3 regions of the Companilactobacillus zhachilii genome follow, and region 3 is predicted to be linked to each of the others. Evidence: predicted binding sites of a transcription regulator. Region 3 holds the regulator's gene; each other region holds the start of a gene.
What was found. Region 3 encodes HrcA, which represses chaperone genes, less so after heat shock. Its sites were predicted from a motif close to TTAGCACTCNNNNNNNNNGAGTGCTAA; they were not measured.
Positions count from the first base shown of each region.

Region 1: a site for HrcA is predicted at 3,123-3,149, ahead of D1B17_RS11350 (Hsp20/alpha crystallin family protein). Genes of this name have one in related genera too.
Region 2: a site for HrcA is predicted at 2,229-2,255, ahead of D1B17_RS03290 (ATP-dependent Clp protease ATP-binding subunit). Genes of this name have one in related genera too.

Region 1 covers NZ_CP031933.2:2,462,875-2,467,930, reverse strand. Annotated here, with positions in the region: gene D1B17_RS11355 (LacI family DNA-binding transcriptional regulator) at 189-1,139, shown strand; gene D1B17_RS11350 (Hsp20/alpha crystallin family protein) at 2,617-3,054, opposite strand; gene D1B17_RS11345 (DUF488 domain-containing protein) at 3,227-3,586, shown strand; gene D1B17_RS11340 (helix-turn-helix transcriptional regulator) at 3,614-4,456, shown strand; gene D1B17_RS11335 (APC family permease) at 4,808-5,056, shown strand, end outside.
Region 2 covers NZ_CP031933.2:764,199-769,254, forward strand. Annotated here, with positions in the region: gene D1B17_RS03290 (ATP-dependent Clp protease ATP-binding subunit) at 1-2,181, opposite strand, end outside; gene D1B17_RS03295 (phosphocarrier protein HPr) at 2,509-2,775, shown strand; gene ptsP (phosphoenolpyruvate--protein phosphotransferase) at 2,775-4,496, shown strand; partial or broken gene D1B17_RS03305 (MFS transporter) at 4,870-5,010, shown strand.
Region 3 covers NZ_CP031933.2:1,187,753-1,192,808, forward strand. Annotated here, with positions in the region: gene D1B17_RS05315 (bifunctional riboflavin kinase/FAD synthetase) at 1-40, shown strand, start outside; gene D1B17_RS05320 (hypothetical protein) at 152-667, opposite strand; gene hrcA (heat-inducible transcriptional repressor HrcA) at 918-1,964, shown strand; gene grpE (nucleotide exchange factor GrpE) at 1,983-2,558, shown strand; gene dnaK (molecular chaperone DnaK) at 2,599-4,455, shown strand; gene dnaJ (molecular chaperone DnaJ) at 4,580-5,056, shown strand, end outside.

The DNA.
Region 1 (5,056 bases), 1.3 Mb from region 3:
TAGAAGTAATAGATGATAAATTGATTTATCTAATGTGACACCGTAAATGACAATGATACAGAGATTTGAAATTGATTATTTAAATTTTGGTCGTTGAAATTATCATCTAATAATATACTATCCTCAAATTTTGCTTAAAACTTATTGTTACGATATGCGAAAACAAATTAAATATGGGAGTGAAATTTATGTCAAATATTCGTGATGTTGCCAAACTTTCTGGTCATTCTGTTTCAACGGTTTCTCGGGTTATTAATCATCGCAGTTATGTTGCTGATGATACTAAAAAAGAGATTATTCGTGCAATGGAAGAATTGGACTATCATCCTAATGATGTGGCTCGTGCTTTGAGTACTGGTAAGACACATATGGTTGGTGTCGTTTTGCCATATATTGATATTCCTTATTTTCAAAAATTAGTTTCGGCCATTACTAAGGCGGCTTTTAGGGAGAATTATCAGGTCACTTTGTTGCCATCTGATTATAACGCTAAGGATGAAATAAAATACTTAGAAATGTTGAAACATCAGTCGTTTGATGGTTTGATTTTTACATCACGGACTATTTCTTTTGATAAGATTTTAGAATATCGTCAATATGGGACCATTACATGCTGTGAAGATACGTTTGATTATCCGATTTCTTGTGCTTATACAAACCGTGAAGAATCATATTTGAAGGTTTTTGATTTGTTAAAGCGATTAAAATTTCAGCATATCGGCGTTACGCTCAGTCGCAGTGAAAAATATAGCCAATCCACAAAGCAAACCAAGGAGGCTTTTGAAAAAGCTTATGGTCGAAAAATGGATGCTAAGCATTTGTACATGGGTGCCCAAGGATATGATGAGGGTATTAAAGCAGCTAAGTATTTGGTTAAAAGAGACCCTGATTTACAAGTGATTTTCGCTAATAGTGACCAAATTGCAGCTGGTGTTTTAAAACAATTGCAACTTATGAATTTGGAAATACCCGTTATTGGTCAAGAAAACTTAGACTATAGTCATTTGATGAATTTTTCGACGATTGATCATAAGTTAAAAGAAATTGGTGAATATGCTTTTTGGTCTATTTTTGAGAAAGATGTTGTTAAAAAATCGATTCCTTCTGAATTTATTTTACGAGGGACGTTGATTAAGTAATATATAAACGTGTGGCAGTTAAATGTTCCACCTCCAAAATTTCTGACTCTTTCCGGCTAATTTACTCTTTATTTTGAATCGAGAGTGAATAATTTTAAGTATTATTATGTCATTAATAACCGGGATTATAAGAGATGGAGTATGTTTTGATTTTAAAAGTAACTTTAAATTTGTAGTCAAGAGATAAATTAGCATCACGCAAATAAGTAAATTGAATCTTAAATAAGACAGCAAAAAAGGCATCCTTGGGGAAGGATGCCTTTTTAAGGGGATTGAATATTGTTGATAGGGGGGATGAGAATAGAGTCGTTGTCTCTAATCTACGGTTTATAATCACAGGCTTATCATGAAGTTATTATTGTTTAAATTAAAAATTATTTGAATCTTGGATAGCCCAGTTTTGATAAGTCTTTTTTTAGTTTATAAATTCTTTTGTCCTTTTGCAGCAAAAATTCACTGCATCCCATGAGAGTGGAAAAAATCCACTCTGCATTTATTAGTATAGCTTATTTTTTGCTCAACTACTACCGGCAGGTACTTAAAAAGCATAAAAAAACACCTCGGGGAAAGGTGTTTTTTAATTTAGGGGATTAAATATATATGTTATAGGGGGTGAGAAAAGGGATTACTTATATCTCTTATCTACAATGTCTATACTACTGAATCTTTATGAATTAACTATTCTGAAAATGTGAAGATTCTGTGAAGTTGGTTTTATAGGATGCTGACTCTGGGCGGGAGCGGTGGAGGTCTGCTGTGGGACCGAAGGTCTTCAGACTCGCTTTTGAACTTCGCATAAATCGCAAATTTCAAAAGACGTCCACTGTGTAAAGGCTAAAACCTTTACGCCACTTTCACTGCTGACCTCCATCACTCCCATCCTCCGTCTAGAGTATTAGTTGTATTTTTTTGTTTTATAACTCAAATGAATACAATGGTTAAATTATCGATGATTAGTAGTCACTCCATATCCTTTAAGAAATACCCAAGGATAAATACACTAGGCAACGAGAGCAAGAAATTTGGGCAGCAGTGCAGGTGGCGTTGGTGCTTTAGCACCTACACCACGGGACGAGTTTTGAAATTCGAGTGGTCTTCTCGAAGTTCAAAATCGAGCCTGGAGACCTTGGCTCCAGGCGGTCCCCACAGCAGCCCAAATTTCTTACTCTCGCTGCCGGCATATATATATAAGTTCGAACAAAATCATATTTAAAACAATTGCATTTTTATTTAATATTTTAAAAATAAAATTAAAAAAATCCGGTTTTCCAAATGATAACATCTGAAAAATCGGATTTAAAAAATGCTTATTTTAAAAAGTCGAAGTTAAATCAATATTTTAAAGTCGCAAGTTTAAAAGTGTTGTGACAAAACAAGCTTAATTTCTATACCAGTTAGAAAATATCTAGCTGTGGATTAGTTAAGATTTCATCAATGTAGTTTAAGAATGAAATCTTAACTAATCTAAAGCGACATATTAGTCGATATCGATGTGATGGCCTGAATCAGTCTTCTTTTCCATCTTTGGAAGGTTGATCTTCAAAACACCGTTATCATAATTTGCTTTGATATTATTCATATCAACTGCTGGTAAATGATATTGTCTCATAACACGGCCGCTTGAACGTTCACTCATGATCATGTCGCCATTCTTGTCGTTGTGATCATTGAAACTGTCACGGTGACCACTAACCGTTAAAACATCGTTATTATAGTTGATGTCGATATCCTTCTTATCAAAAGCGGGCATATCTACATGAACTTCATAGTCTTTATCTGTTTCCTTAATATCTGTCTTTAGTGTTGAATCTTCTGGGAAATTGTTGTCAAATATAGATGGTAAATTGTTCATCCAAGAATCATTGTTGAACCAGTTTCTCATCAAATTGTTACGATCCATAATTTCATTTGTCATATATCGTTACTTCCTTTCCCTTCATTACAAATACATTATAAGACCCATTCGAACGGAAGTTCAAGAATTTAGCACTCTTAATTGTCGAGTGCTAAATTTGGCAAAAAATTAACAAAAAGCAAACGGTAATTGATGTGATACAATTAAATTGGTGAAAAGAAGGTTAGTTAAAATGACTAAATTGATTTTGAAGCGGATTTATGATAAAGATTTGCCATCAGGCTACCGAGTTCTTGTGGATCGACTTTGGCCTCGTGGAATGTCTAAAGTAAGAGCTGATTTAGATTTGTGGGCCAAGGAAATTGCTCCATCAGCTGACTTGAGAAAGTGGTTTGGACATGACCCCGAGAAATATGCTGAATTCAAGAGCAAGTATTTAGCAGAAATCAAAACTAATCCTTATACAGATGAGTTTTTGACAAGCCTAACAGAAGCTCTAAAGACACAAGATGTTCTTATCTTGTATAGTGCTAAAGATCAGGAACACAATGATGCAGTAGTCCTAATGGAATATCTAAATTCAAAAATTTAAATATTGTAGATTGGTTGGCTAGTGATTATGGAAGAATTTGATTTGCAGTCGTTATTATCTAGTAACGAAAAGGTCATTATTCACCTATTGCAATCCTATGCGCAGACAAATGATATTGCAGTCTTTGTTCTAGGCAACGACGATCATTTGCAGGCGGGGATTTTTGGTGAATTGGCAGAGGGCAGTGCGTTAACTAGGATGAATAAAATGACTGATTTGTCCAAACTGAGTGTCAATAAATTTAAGTATAATATCGAATATGCCGACGCGCCGTTGAGAATAGCCAGTATTAATCAACGGGTCGGCAAAGTTTGCGTTGCACAAGATATCAAAAAGGGAACTAATAATGAACATTTGCAAATAATGCAGAAACTGCAAGAACATGTTTTCTTTTTGAGAAATATGGTGGAAAGTGTTTCTAAACTAGTGATTAAGGATCGCGGTATCGATAACTTTGTAATCAGGTATGCTATAGATGTTAATGACGCGATCGATGAATTATCTGATAGTGAAGGACACGCTTTGCAACAAATTAAAGTAATGTCAACGTCGAACAGTTCCATTATTTCTGCAATCGAATATATTGATAGCAACCTTAATAAACGACTAACGCTTGATCAAGTGTCTAGTAAGGTTTATTTATCAGACTACTATTTCAGCAAATTGTTTAAGCGCGAAACTGGTTTGAGTTTTTCAGTGTATCTGAATGCCAGAAAAGTGCAAAAGGCGATGATTCTTTTGAAAGAGTCTGATAAAAGTGTCAACGATATTTCCGATGCTTTAGGATTCACCCGGCTAAGCTATTTCAGCCAAACGTTTAAAAAATATACCGGCGTTGCACCAACCAAATTTCGGACGGATGGTAGATAGAGAGTGTGACAAAACATGGTCAGCTTTCGAGCATTAAGGCAAACGAGACTAGTAATCCGATTTTGGATTGCTAGTCTCGTTTGGTTTAAGCGGAAAAAGCTATGTTTTGTCACACGTTTATGCTGCATGTTTCTGCATGTTTAAAGATAGTGGTAGTTTTGTGAAACCAGTTGCTTTATTAACCATTTTTATATTCTTAGTTGAGGAATAACTCAATACACTTGTTTATGTGAACTAAAATTGAACAATTGTTTACGTTTTCTGCACAAAATACCTTTTTTCATAAAAAAATTTGTAGTAGACTTTAGACTTAGTGTAATTTAGGTTATGCAGTTTTAAGGAGAAAAACTCATGAAGAACGTCTTTAAAAAAGAATCGGTCGATACGTATTTAGAAGCTGATTCTAGATTGACACGAACACTTGGCGCCAAGGATCTGCTTTCTTTGGGAATTGGTGCTGTAATTGGTACAGGTATTTTTATTTTACCCGGACATGAGGCTGCACTTCATGCCGGACCGGCTGTAACGATTGCTTTTTTGATTGCCGCGATTGTTTCTGGTTTTGTGGGGATGGCTTACGCTGAATTTTCATCAGCAATG
Region 2 (5,056 bases), 420 kb from region 3:
TGCACTATACTTAGAAATTTTAATTTCATCTTTATCGAGATGTGCTTCGAGTTGCTTGTCTTTTGGATGATCCAAGAAGTAGTCAGCAACTTTATCTTCGATTTGTTCTTCAATCACACGACGGAGTGGACGAGCACCCATCTTAGGGTTGTGGCCCAAATCAACTAATTTATCTTTGGCATCCTTAGTTACATGAATGCTTAGACCTTGATCGGCAATCATCTTGTTAGTATCTGCCAACATTAGATCAACGATATGTAATAGGTTGTCTTTGGTTAGAGAATTGAATTCAACGATACCATCGAAACGGTTCAAGAATTCAGGTTTAAAGAATTCTGACAAACGATTCATAATTGAGTTTGTCGTACCATTTGCTTCAGCACCGAAACCAACGTTAGCTTCTTGCATACCTTGTCCGGCGTTAGAAGTCATAATAATGATAGTATCCTTGAAACTGACAGTTCTACCTTGAGAATCCGTTAAACGGCCATCATCGAGAATTTGCAAGAACATATGCATAACATCTGGGTGAGCCTTTTCAATTTCATCTAGCAAAATCAAACTGTATGGATTACGACGAACTTTTTCAGTCAATTGACCAGCTTCTTCGTAACCAACATACCCTGGAGGCGAACCAATCAACTTAGAAACTGAATGTTTCTCCATGTATTCAGACATGTCAAAACGAATCATTGAATCCTCAGAACCAAATAGTTCTAGGGCAAGTTGTTTAGCAAGTTCAGTCTTACCAACACCAGTAGGTCCTACGAATAGGAAGGAACCGATTGGACGACCAGACTTATTGAAACCAACACGGTTACGACGAATAGCACGAGCTACATCACCGACAGCCTTGTCTTGACCAATAATGTGACCTTTCAAATCTGATTCCAAGTTCTTCAATTGAGCTTGTTCATTTGATTGAAGTTCACCAACTGGAATATTAGTCTTTTCTTCAATAATCTTTTCGATTTCCTTGTCAGTTACAATATTTTGACCAGCAGGTTCATCTTTGTTGTCATTCTTCATATTTTGGAATTTAGTAACTTGATCACGATAGTAGGCAGCTTTTTCGTAATCTTCATTACGAAGGGCAGCTTGCTTTTGCACTTCAGCGTCAGAAATCTTGTTATCTAAATCTTCCATATCGACGTGATTGATTTGCAAGTTCTTCTTTGAACCAGCTTCATCAATCAAATCGATAGCCTTATCAGGCAAGAATCTATCTTGAATGTAACGAGCTGATAACTCAGCAGCAGCTGTAATAGCTTCATTAGAATATTTTACATGATGATAGTCTTCATATTTAGGTTGGAGACCCTTCAAGATTTGGACTGTTTCCTTAACTGTAGGTTCATTAACTTGAACCGGTTGGAGACGGCGTTCCAAAGCTGAATCTTTTTCGATTGTCCGATATTCATTTAAGGTAGTTGCACCAACAAGTTGAAGTTCGCCACGGGCTAGGGCAGGTTTCAAAACGTTCCCAGCGTCCATACCACCTTCAGCGTTACCAGCACCAACAATTTCATGGATTTCATCTATAAATAGGATAATATCTTTTTGTTTTTGAAGTTCGTTGATCAATTGTTGCATTCTTTGTTCAAATTGACCACGAACGCCGGTACCTTGAACAAGTGAAACAACATCAAGACGAATTACACGTTTGTGTTGTAACTTTTCAGGTACATCACCATCGACGATCTTTTGAGCAAGACCTTCGACAACGGCTGTTTTACCAACACCTGCTTCACCAATTAATACAGGGTTATTTTTAGTTCTTCTATTTAATATTTCAATTACACGACTGATTTCTTTGTCACGACCAATTACTGGGTCGATTTGTCCTTTTTTAGCAAGGGCTGTTAGATCGACACCGTATTGATCTAAGACTCCGTTACCTCGAGGTCTGCGGCCATTACCATTGCCGTTACCTGTTTGAGTTTGGGGACCTTGTTGCTCGAAAGCATTAGGTTGTTGTCCGCCATTCAAAGCGTTGAACAAGTCTTCAAAACTAGAAAATCCACCGTTTGGATTTTGTGCCATATTATTCATACCTTCGTTAGCTTGATTTCTTAACTTTTGATAACAGTCTTGGCAGAGATTGATTTCCGTCCTTTGACCATTAACACTTGTATAAAGATGAATTGTTGCTTCATTTTTATGACAATTTTGACATAACATTCGCACCCCACCTTTCCTTAATCACAGGATACAACGGTAGTATATAATTAGCACTCGAGTAATGCAAGTGCTAAGTCTTGAAAATTTTTAAAAATTATCAATTTAATAGTAGGAAAAATTAATTTTTCAAATTTATGTGAAAAAGATTGATAATATAAACGCTTTCAGGCTCTAGCGTTGTAAGCGTTAAACGTCTTATCGCTCTTGACTTATCTAAAGGTTTTTTGGACAAAGCCCTTGTGAAAATTTAAAGATAATGGTAAATTAATTAGTGAATATTTGTAGTGTTACTACAGAATTTTATAATTATATGGTGAGGTATTTATTATGGAAAAGAAAGAATTTCACATTATTGCAGAAACAGGAATCCACGCACGTCCAGCTACTATGTTGGTACAAACAGCAAGTAAATTTAGCTCAGATATTAACATTGAATTCTCTGGTAAATCAGTAAACTTGAAGTCAATCATGGGTGTTATGTCACTTGGTGTTGGCCAAGGTGCTGACGTTACAATCACAGCTGATGGTGACGACGCTGCTGATGCAGTTGCAGCTATTGCTGATACTATGACAAAAGAAGGTTTGGCAGAATAATGGTTAAGACTATTAAGGGAATTGCAGCCAGTGATGGTATCGCTACTGCTGAAGCATACCTTTTAGTTCAACCAGATTTGTCTTTCACAAAGAAGAGTATTTCAGATGCTGATGCCGAAGTTAGTCGTCTTAAAGATGCTATTTCTACATCAGATGACGAATTAACAAAGATCAGAGATATCGCTAAAGAGTCTCTAGGTGAAGAAGAAGCTCAAGTTTTTGATGCTCACAAGATGATTTTGGCTGATCCAGAATTTACGGGTGCAGTTGAACAAGAAGTTAAAGATAATAGTGTTAATGCAGAACAAGCATTGCACGATGTATCAGAAAACTTCATTTCTATTTTTGAGGGAATGACAGACAATCCTTATATGCAAGAAAGAGCCGCTGATGTACGTGATGTTACAAAGCGTGTTATGGCTCACTTGCTAGGTGTTTCACTTCCAAACCCAGCATTGATCGACCATGATGTCGTTATTGTTGCGCACGATTTGACACCAAGTGACACAGCTCAATTGAACAGCTATGTTAAGGGATTTGTTACTGATATCGGTGGTCGTACAGCCCACTCAGCTATTATGGCACGTTCACTAGAACTACCAGCTGTTGTTGGTACTGATACAATTACTACTGATGTTAAAGAAGGAGACACAGTTATCGTTGATGGTTTGAACGGTGCTGCTATCGTTGATCCTTCAGATAGTGACATCAAACACTATCAAGAATTAGCTAAGAATTTTGCTGACGAAAAAGCAGAATGGGAAAAATTAAAGGACGAACCTTCAGTTACTGCTGATGGCAAGCACTTTGATATTGCAGCTAATATCGGTACACCTGATGATCTCCAAGGTGTTATTGACAATGGTGCCGAAGGTATCGGTTTGTATCGTACAGAATTCTTGTACATGCAATCAGAAAGTCTTCCAACTGAAGAAGATCAATTCAAGGCCTACAAGAAGGTTCTTGAAGGTATGAATGGTAAGCCAGTCGTTGTCCGTACTATGGATATCGGTGGTGACAAACACCTTCCTTACTTACCACTACCTGAAGAAATGAACCCATTCTTAGGTTACCGTGCTATCCGTATCAGTTTGGATAGACAAGAAATCTTTAGAACTCAACTAAGAGCTTTGCTACGTGCATCTGCTTTTGGTAAGTTACGTATCATGTTCCCAATGATTGGTACTTTGCAAGAATTTAGAGATGCTAAGAAGGTCTTTGAAGAAGAAAAGGCTAAGTTAGTTAAAGATGGCGTTGAAGTTTCAGACAGCATTCAATTAGGAATGATGATGGAAGTTCCAGCCGCTGCCGTTCTTGCAGACCAATTTGCTAAAGAAGTTGACTTCTTCAGTATTGGTACAAACGACTTGATTCAATATACTATGGCTGCTGATCGTGGTAATGAACATGTTTCATACCTTTACCAACCATATAACCCTTCAATCTTGAGATTGATCAAACACGTTATTGAATCAGCTCATAAAGAAGGCAAATGGGCCGGCATGTGTGGTGAAGCCGCTGGTGACAACACAATGCTTCCATTGCTATTGAGCATGGGTCTAGATGAATACTCAATGAGTGCTACATCAGTTCTTCGTGTAAGAAGCTTGATGAAGAAGTTGAGTACTAAGGATCTTGCTACATTGGCTGATCGTGCTGTTAACGAATCAATCACTAATGAAGATAACAAGAAACTTGTTGAAGAATACTTGAACAAGTAATAATGTAAATTAAAAGAGACTTGCAGGGATGCAGGCCTCTTTTTTTATGCCGCTTCCAGGGACAAGAAATTTTGGTCGCTATGGGGACCGGCTCGAGCCAGGGTCTCGACCCTCGATTTTGAACTTCGCAAAGTACGCGAAGTTCAAAATTCGTCCCGTGGTGTAAGCACTAAAGTGCTAACGCCACCGTCACAGCGACCAAAATTTCTTGTTCCTTACAGCTAGTTATTTGTCAGTAGATAACCATTTTTTACAATAAATATATTGGAGAAGTTCAGAATATATCTATATTTTAGATTGACTAAATCATCAATAAAACTTGTCTTTGTGGTAACCTTTTCGTATGAACACTAAATGATTAGGGGATTATTGAATGACAAAATATCGGTGGCAAGCTAGTGTTCTGATTTTAGTTACTTTCATGCTTGGTTGTAATGAATTTATGGTCGTCGGGGTGCTTTCGGATATTGCCCAATCTTTATCGGTAACTGTTGCAACGGCGGGGTACTTGGTGGAGCAACAGTTGATGCTTTAGAGTTAATTATTATAATCGTGTTGAA
Region 3 (5,056 bases):
GGAATTGGATAAAGCAAATGCGCTAAAAGCATTAGATTAAAATAATTTGAAGCAAAACTTAAAGCAAACAAGGTCAGCAGTCCGAATTCGTCGGATCACTGGCCTTGTTTGTTTCAACCTGAAAAAATTGCTTGTTTTTTATTGCCTGAAATTATGATTGATGAAGATCAATAGCTCGAGTAATTTGTGTTTTTGGCAGAGCACGATGTTTTTCTAAGATGTCATCTTGTTTTTGTAATTCATTTAATAAGGCTGCGATGGTTGGATTAGTTTTAGCCATTAACTGAATTTGTTCCATTTTGAGAGCTTCATCGTAAGCTTTGTTAAGTTGTTTATAGATTAATTCACGGTTAGCAATTTCTTTGTGAATACCATAAGCCTGTCGTTCTTGATCAATGATTTGTTCTGGAGTGATGACAGCTAAAATGGGACGTGTTGTTTTAGATATTCCCTCGCTAAGGTTAATTTCAGATACGATAGCAGGGACTACTGGTAAGTCGTTATAACCAGAGTTAGGTACAATCACTAGATCGTTGACCTTAACTTTGAAGCCACGACTGAAATAAGAGTATTGCTTACCTGAAACTAAATTTTCCCAGGGATTATCAATGAGATCTTCGTAAGATTCTGAGTTGAGAAATTTTACACCAATAATTTGATTTTGCATAATTTACCTCGAATAAGTATTGTCAATTAGGATTGAAACTATGTATAGGTTAATTTTAATCTCGGTCTGGAAATTTAACTAGTCTTTGTAGGATAAAAAAACGAAATGTTTAAAATTATGCATCAATGAAAATTAATAACTGAAAAGTCTGAAAAAATGAGCGTGCATACTTGACACTAATGGGATAGATTGTTATATTTTACATTGTTAGCACTCAGGTATGAATAGTGCTAAAAAGGAGGACGGTATAATGCTATCACAACGCCAAGATGCAATCTTGAGAGAAGTCGTGCGCATATTTACAGATACCGGCCAGCCGGTTGGTTCGAAGACATTGATGAATGAATTACCTTTCCATGTAAGTTCTGCGACAATCAGAAATGAAATGGCAATGCTAGAGGAAGTAGGTTATCTCGAGAAAACCCATCTTTCATCTGGTAGAATTCCTTCAGCGATGGGATATCGTTATTATCTTGATCATTTGGTACAGCCAACAAGTGTACCGCAAGATATAGCGCAGAGAATTGACGATGATTTTGGTAAAACTTATCATCAAATTGATGATATCATTGAACAATCTGCCAAAATCTTATCTCATCTGACCAGTTACACAGCTATCACGTTGGGTCCAGAGAGCAGTTCAATCTTGTTAACAGGTTTTAGAATTGTTCCTTTGAACCCACATCAACTTATGGCAATCATTGTCACAAGTGATAATAATGTCGAGAATAATATTTATACAATAGATGATGATTTTGATACTTCGTTGATTGAAAAAATTGTTAACATTGTTAATGACAAGTTAGTTGGACAACCTTTACCAAAGGTTATTCAAATGTTGCACAATGATGTACCAGCAATCCTTTCAGAATACATGTATTCCAGTGATGGGTTGCTTGATATGATGGATCAGCTTTTCAAGAAAGCTGGTGCAGAAAAGTATTATGTTGATGGGCAACTAAATTTGTTGAATTATGCTAACAATGATGATTTATCGCAAGTTCAGTCATTATTCTCAATCATCAATCAGAGCACTGATTTGAGAAAATTAATTGATCCAAGTATTTCTGATGATGGCATTCGTGTTCGTCTCGGAAGTGAGCTTGGAAGTGATGCGTTGAAGAATTACAGTATTATTACTGCAAATTATGATGTTGGTCATCATGGTAAGGGTGTAATTGCCTTACTTGGTCCAACGACAATGCATTATTCACAATTGATTGGGTTACTTGGAGAATTTAGAGTTGAGTTAGCCAAAAGGCTGATCGATTACTATTCAAGGTATGATGATTCTTGAAATTTTTAGGAGGAAGTAATGGCAGATAAAGAAAAAGACCAAGATTTGAAGACTTCTAAAAAAGAAGCAGCTCCAAAGACTGATGAAAAAGCTGAAAAAGATTCAGCTAAGAAGAAACAGGCTGAGAAAGTCGATCCTAAAGACAAAGAGATTGCCGATCTCAAGCAAAAGAATTCTGACTTAGAAGATAATCTTCTAAGAAGCCAAGCAGAAATGCAAAATATGAACAAACGTCATAGTAAGGAAGTCGCTGACATCCTTAAATATGATGGTCAAAAATTGGCAACAGAAATTCTACCTGTTTTGGATAATCTTGAACGTGCTTTGAGTGTTGAAGCTGACGACGATGCCAGCAAGCAACTTAAAAAGGGTATTGAAATGGTTCAAGAGCATTTGGTTAAAGCCGTTGAAGCTAACCATGTGACTCCAATTGACAATGTTGGTGAAAAGTTTGACCCAACATCAAGTCAAGCAGTCCAAACCGTTCCAGCCGATGATAAGCACGCTAAGGATACTGTTGTACAAGTTCTTCAAAAAGGTTATAAATTTGAAGATCGTGTACTTCGTCCAGCAATGGTTGTCGTTGCACAATAAAATTATTAATAAATATAAAATATAAAAGAGGTTTAGGTTTATGTCTAAAGTTATTGGTATTGATTTAGGTACTACAAACTCTGCTGTAGCCGTTCTTGAAGGTGGCTCTCCAAAGATTATTACAAACCCAGAAGGTGCAAGAACAACTCCTTCAGTTGTTGCTTTCAAAGATGGTGAAATCCAAGTTGGTGAAGTTGCAAAGAGACAAGCAATCACTAACCCAGATACAATTTCATCAATCAAGCGTCACATGGGCGAAGCAGGTTACAAAGTTACTGTAGCCGGCAAGTCATACACACCACAAGAAATTTCAGCATTCATTTTACAACACATCAAGAAGTTCTCAGAAGACTACTTAGGTGAAAAGGTTACAGATGCTGTTATCACAGTTCCTGCCTATTTCAATGATTCACAAAGACAAGCTACTAAAGATGCTGGTAAGATTGCTGGTTTGAACGTTCAACGTATCGTTAACGAACCAACTGCTTCAGCACTTGCTTACGGTCTAGATAATGACAAGGGTGATGAAAAGATTCTTGTTTATGACCTTGGTGGTGGTACATTTGATGTTTCTGTCCTTCAATTAGGTGACGGTGTCTTCGAAGTACTTTCAACAAATGGTGATACACATCTTGGTGGTGATGACTTTGACCAAAAGATCATCGACTGGTTAGTTGAACAATTTAAGGCTAAGAATGGCGTTGATTTGGGTCAAGACAAGATGGCTTTACAACGTTTGAAGGATGCTGCTGAAAAAGCTAAGAAGGACTTATCAGGTGTTGCCCAAACATCAATCAGTCTTCCATTTATTTCATCAGGTGCTAATGGTCCACTTCACTTGGAAGAAACATTGACACGTGCTAAATTTGATGAATTGACAGCTGACCTTGTTGAAAGAACAAAGATCCCAGTTGACAATGCCTTGAAGGATGCTAACTTAACAAATGCTGATATCGATAAGGTTATTTTAAACGGTGGTTCAACACGTATTCCTGCTGTTCAAGATGCTGTTGCTAAGTGGACTGGTAAAGCACCAGATCACTCAATCAACCCTGATGAAGCCGTTGCTTTAGGTGCCGCTATCCAAGGTGGTGTTATCTCTGGTGATGTTAAGGACGTTGTTTTACTTGATGTTACTCCATTGTCACTTGGTATTGAAACAATGGGTGGTGTCTTCACTAAGTTGATCGATAGAAATACAACTATCCCAACAAGCAAGTCACAAGTCTTCTCAACCGCTGCTGATAACCAAAGTGCTGTTGATATTCACGTTCTACAAGGTGAACGTCCAATGGCTGCTGACAATAAGACCTTAGGTCGTTTCCAATTAACAGATATTCCTGCTGCACCTCGTGGCGTACCACAAATCCAAGTTACATTCGATATCGATAAGAACGGTATTGTTAATGTATCTGCTAAGGATATGGGTACTAACAAGGAACAAAAGATTACTATCAAGAGTTCATCAGGCTTGAGCGATGAAGAAATCGACAAGATGATGAAAGAAGCTAAGGAACACGAAGAAGAGGATAACAAACGTAAGGAAGAGGTCGATGTTAAGAATGATGTTGAACAAACATTGTTTGCAACAGACAAGACTCTAAAAGACGTTAAGGGTAAAGTTTCTGACGATGAAATCAAGAAAGCCCAAGATGCTCGTGATGCTTTGAAAAAAGCTCAAGACTCTGGTGACCTTGAAGACATGAAGAAGAAACGTGACGATTTGAATAAGATTGTCCAAGACCTTTCTGTAAAACTTTATCAACAAGCTCAAGAAGCACAACAAGCTAAGGGTGCTGACGGTGCAACTGGTTCAACTGATGATAAGAAGAAATCTGACGACAATACCGTTGATGGCGACTTTTCAGAAGTAGATCCTGATAAAGATAAGAAATAATATTTGTGATAAAGGGCAGTGGTTTAATTACTAAAACCAGTTATGGTATAGTAAAAACAATAACTGCTCTTTTGAGCGTTAAAAAGGAATAAGACTGTATGTCTTATTACATAAAGGTGATTTAATGGCAGATAAAAATCCATATGACGTACTTGGCGTTGATAAGAACGCTTCTGATGACGATATAAGAAAGGCATTCCGTAAACTTTCCAAGAAGTATCATCCGGACTTGAATAAAGCCCCTGATGCTGAAGCAAAGTTTAAGGAAGTTAATGCAGCTTACGAAATATTAAAAGATCCGCAAAAACGTGCTCAATATGATCAATATGGTTCTGCCGGCATGAATGGTGGTCAAGGTGGATTTGGCGGCTTCGGTGGCGGAGCTGGTTCTGATCAATTTGGCGGATTTGAAGATATCTTCAGCCAATTCTTCGGTGGCGGTGGTGCTGCTCGTCAAAATCCTAATGCCCCAAGACAAGGTTCCGACTTGCAATATCGCATGGATTTAACTTTTGAAGAGGGAGTTTTCGGTAAGAAGACTAACATTTCATATAACCGTGAAGAAGAATGTTCAACTTGTGATGGTTCCGGTGCAAAGCCA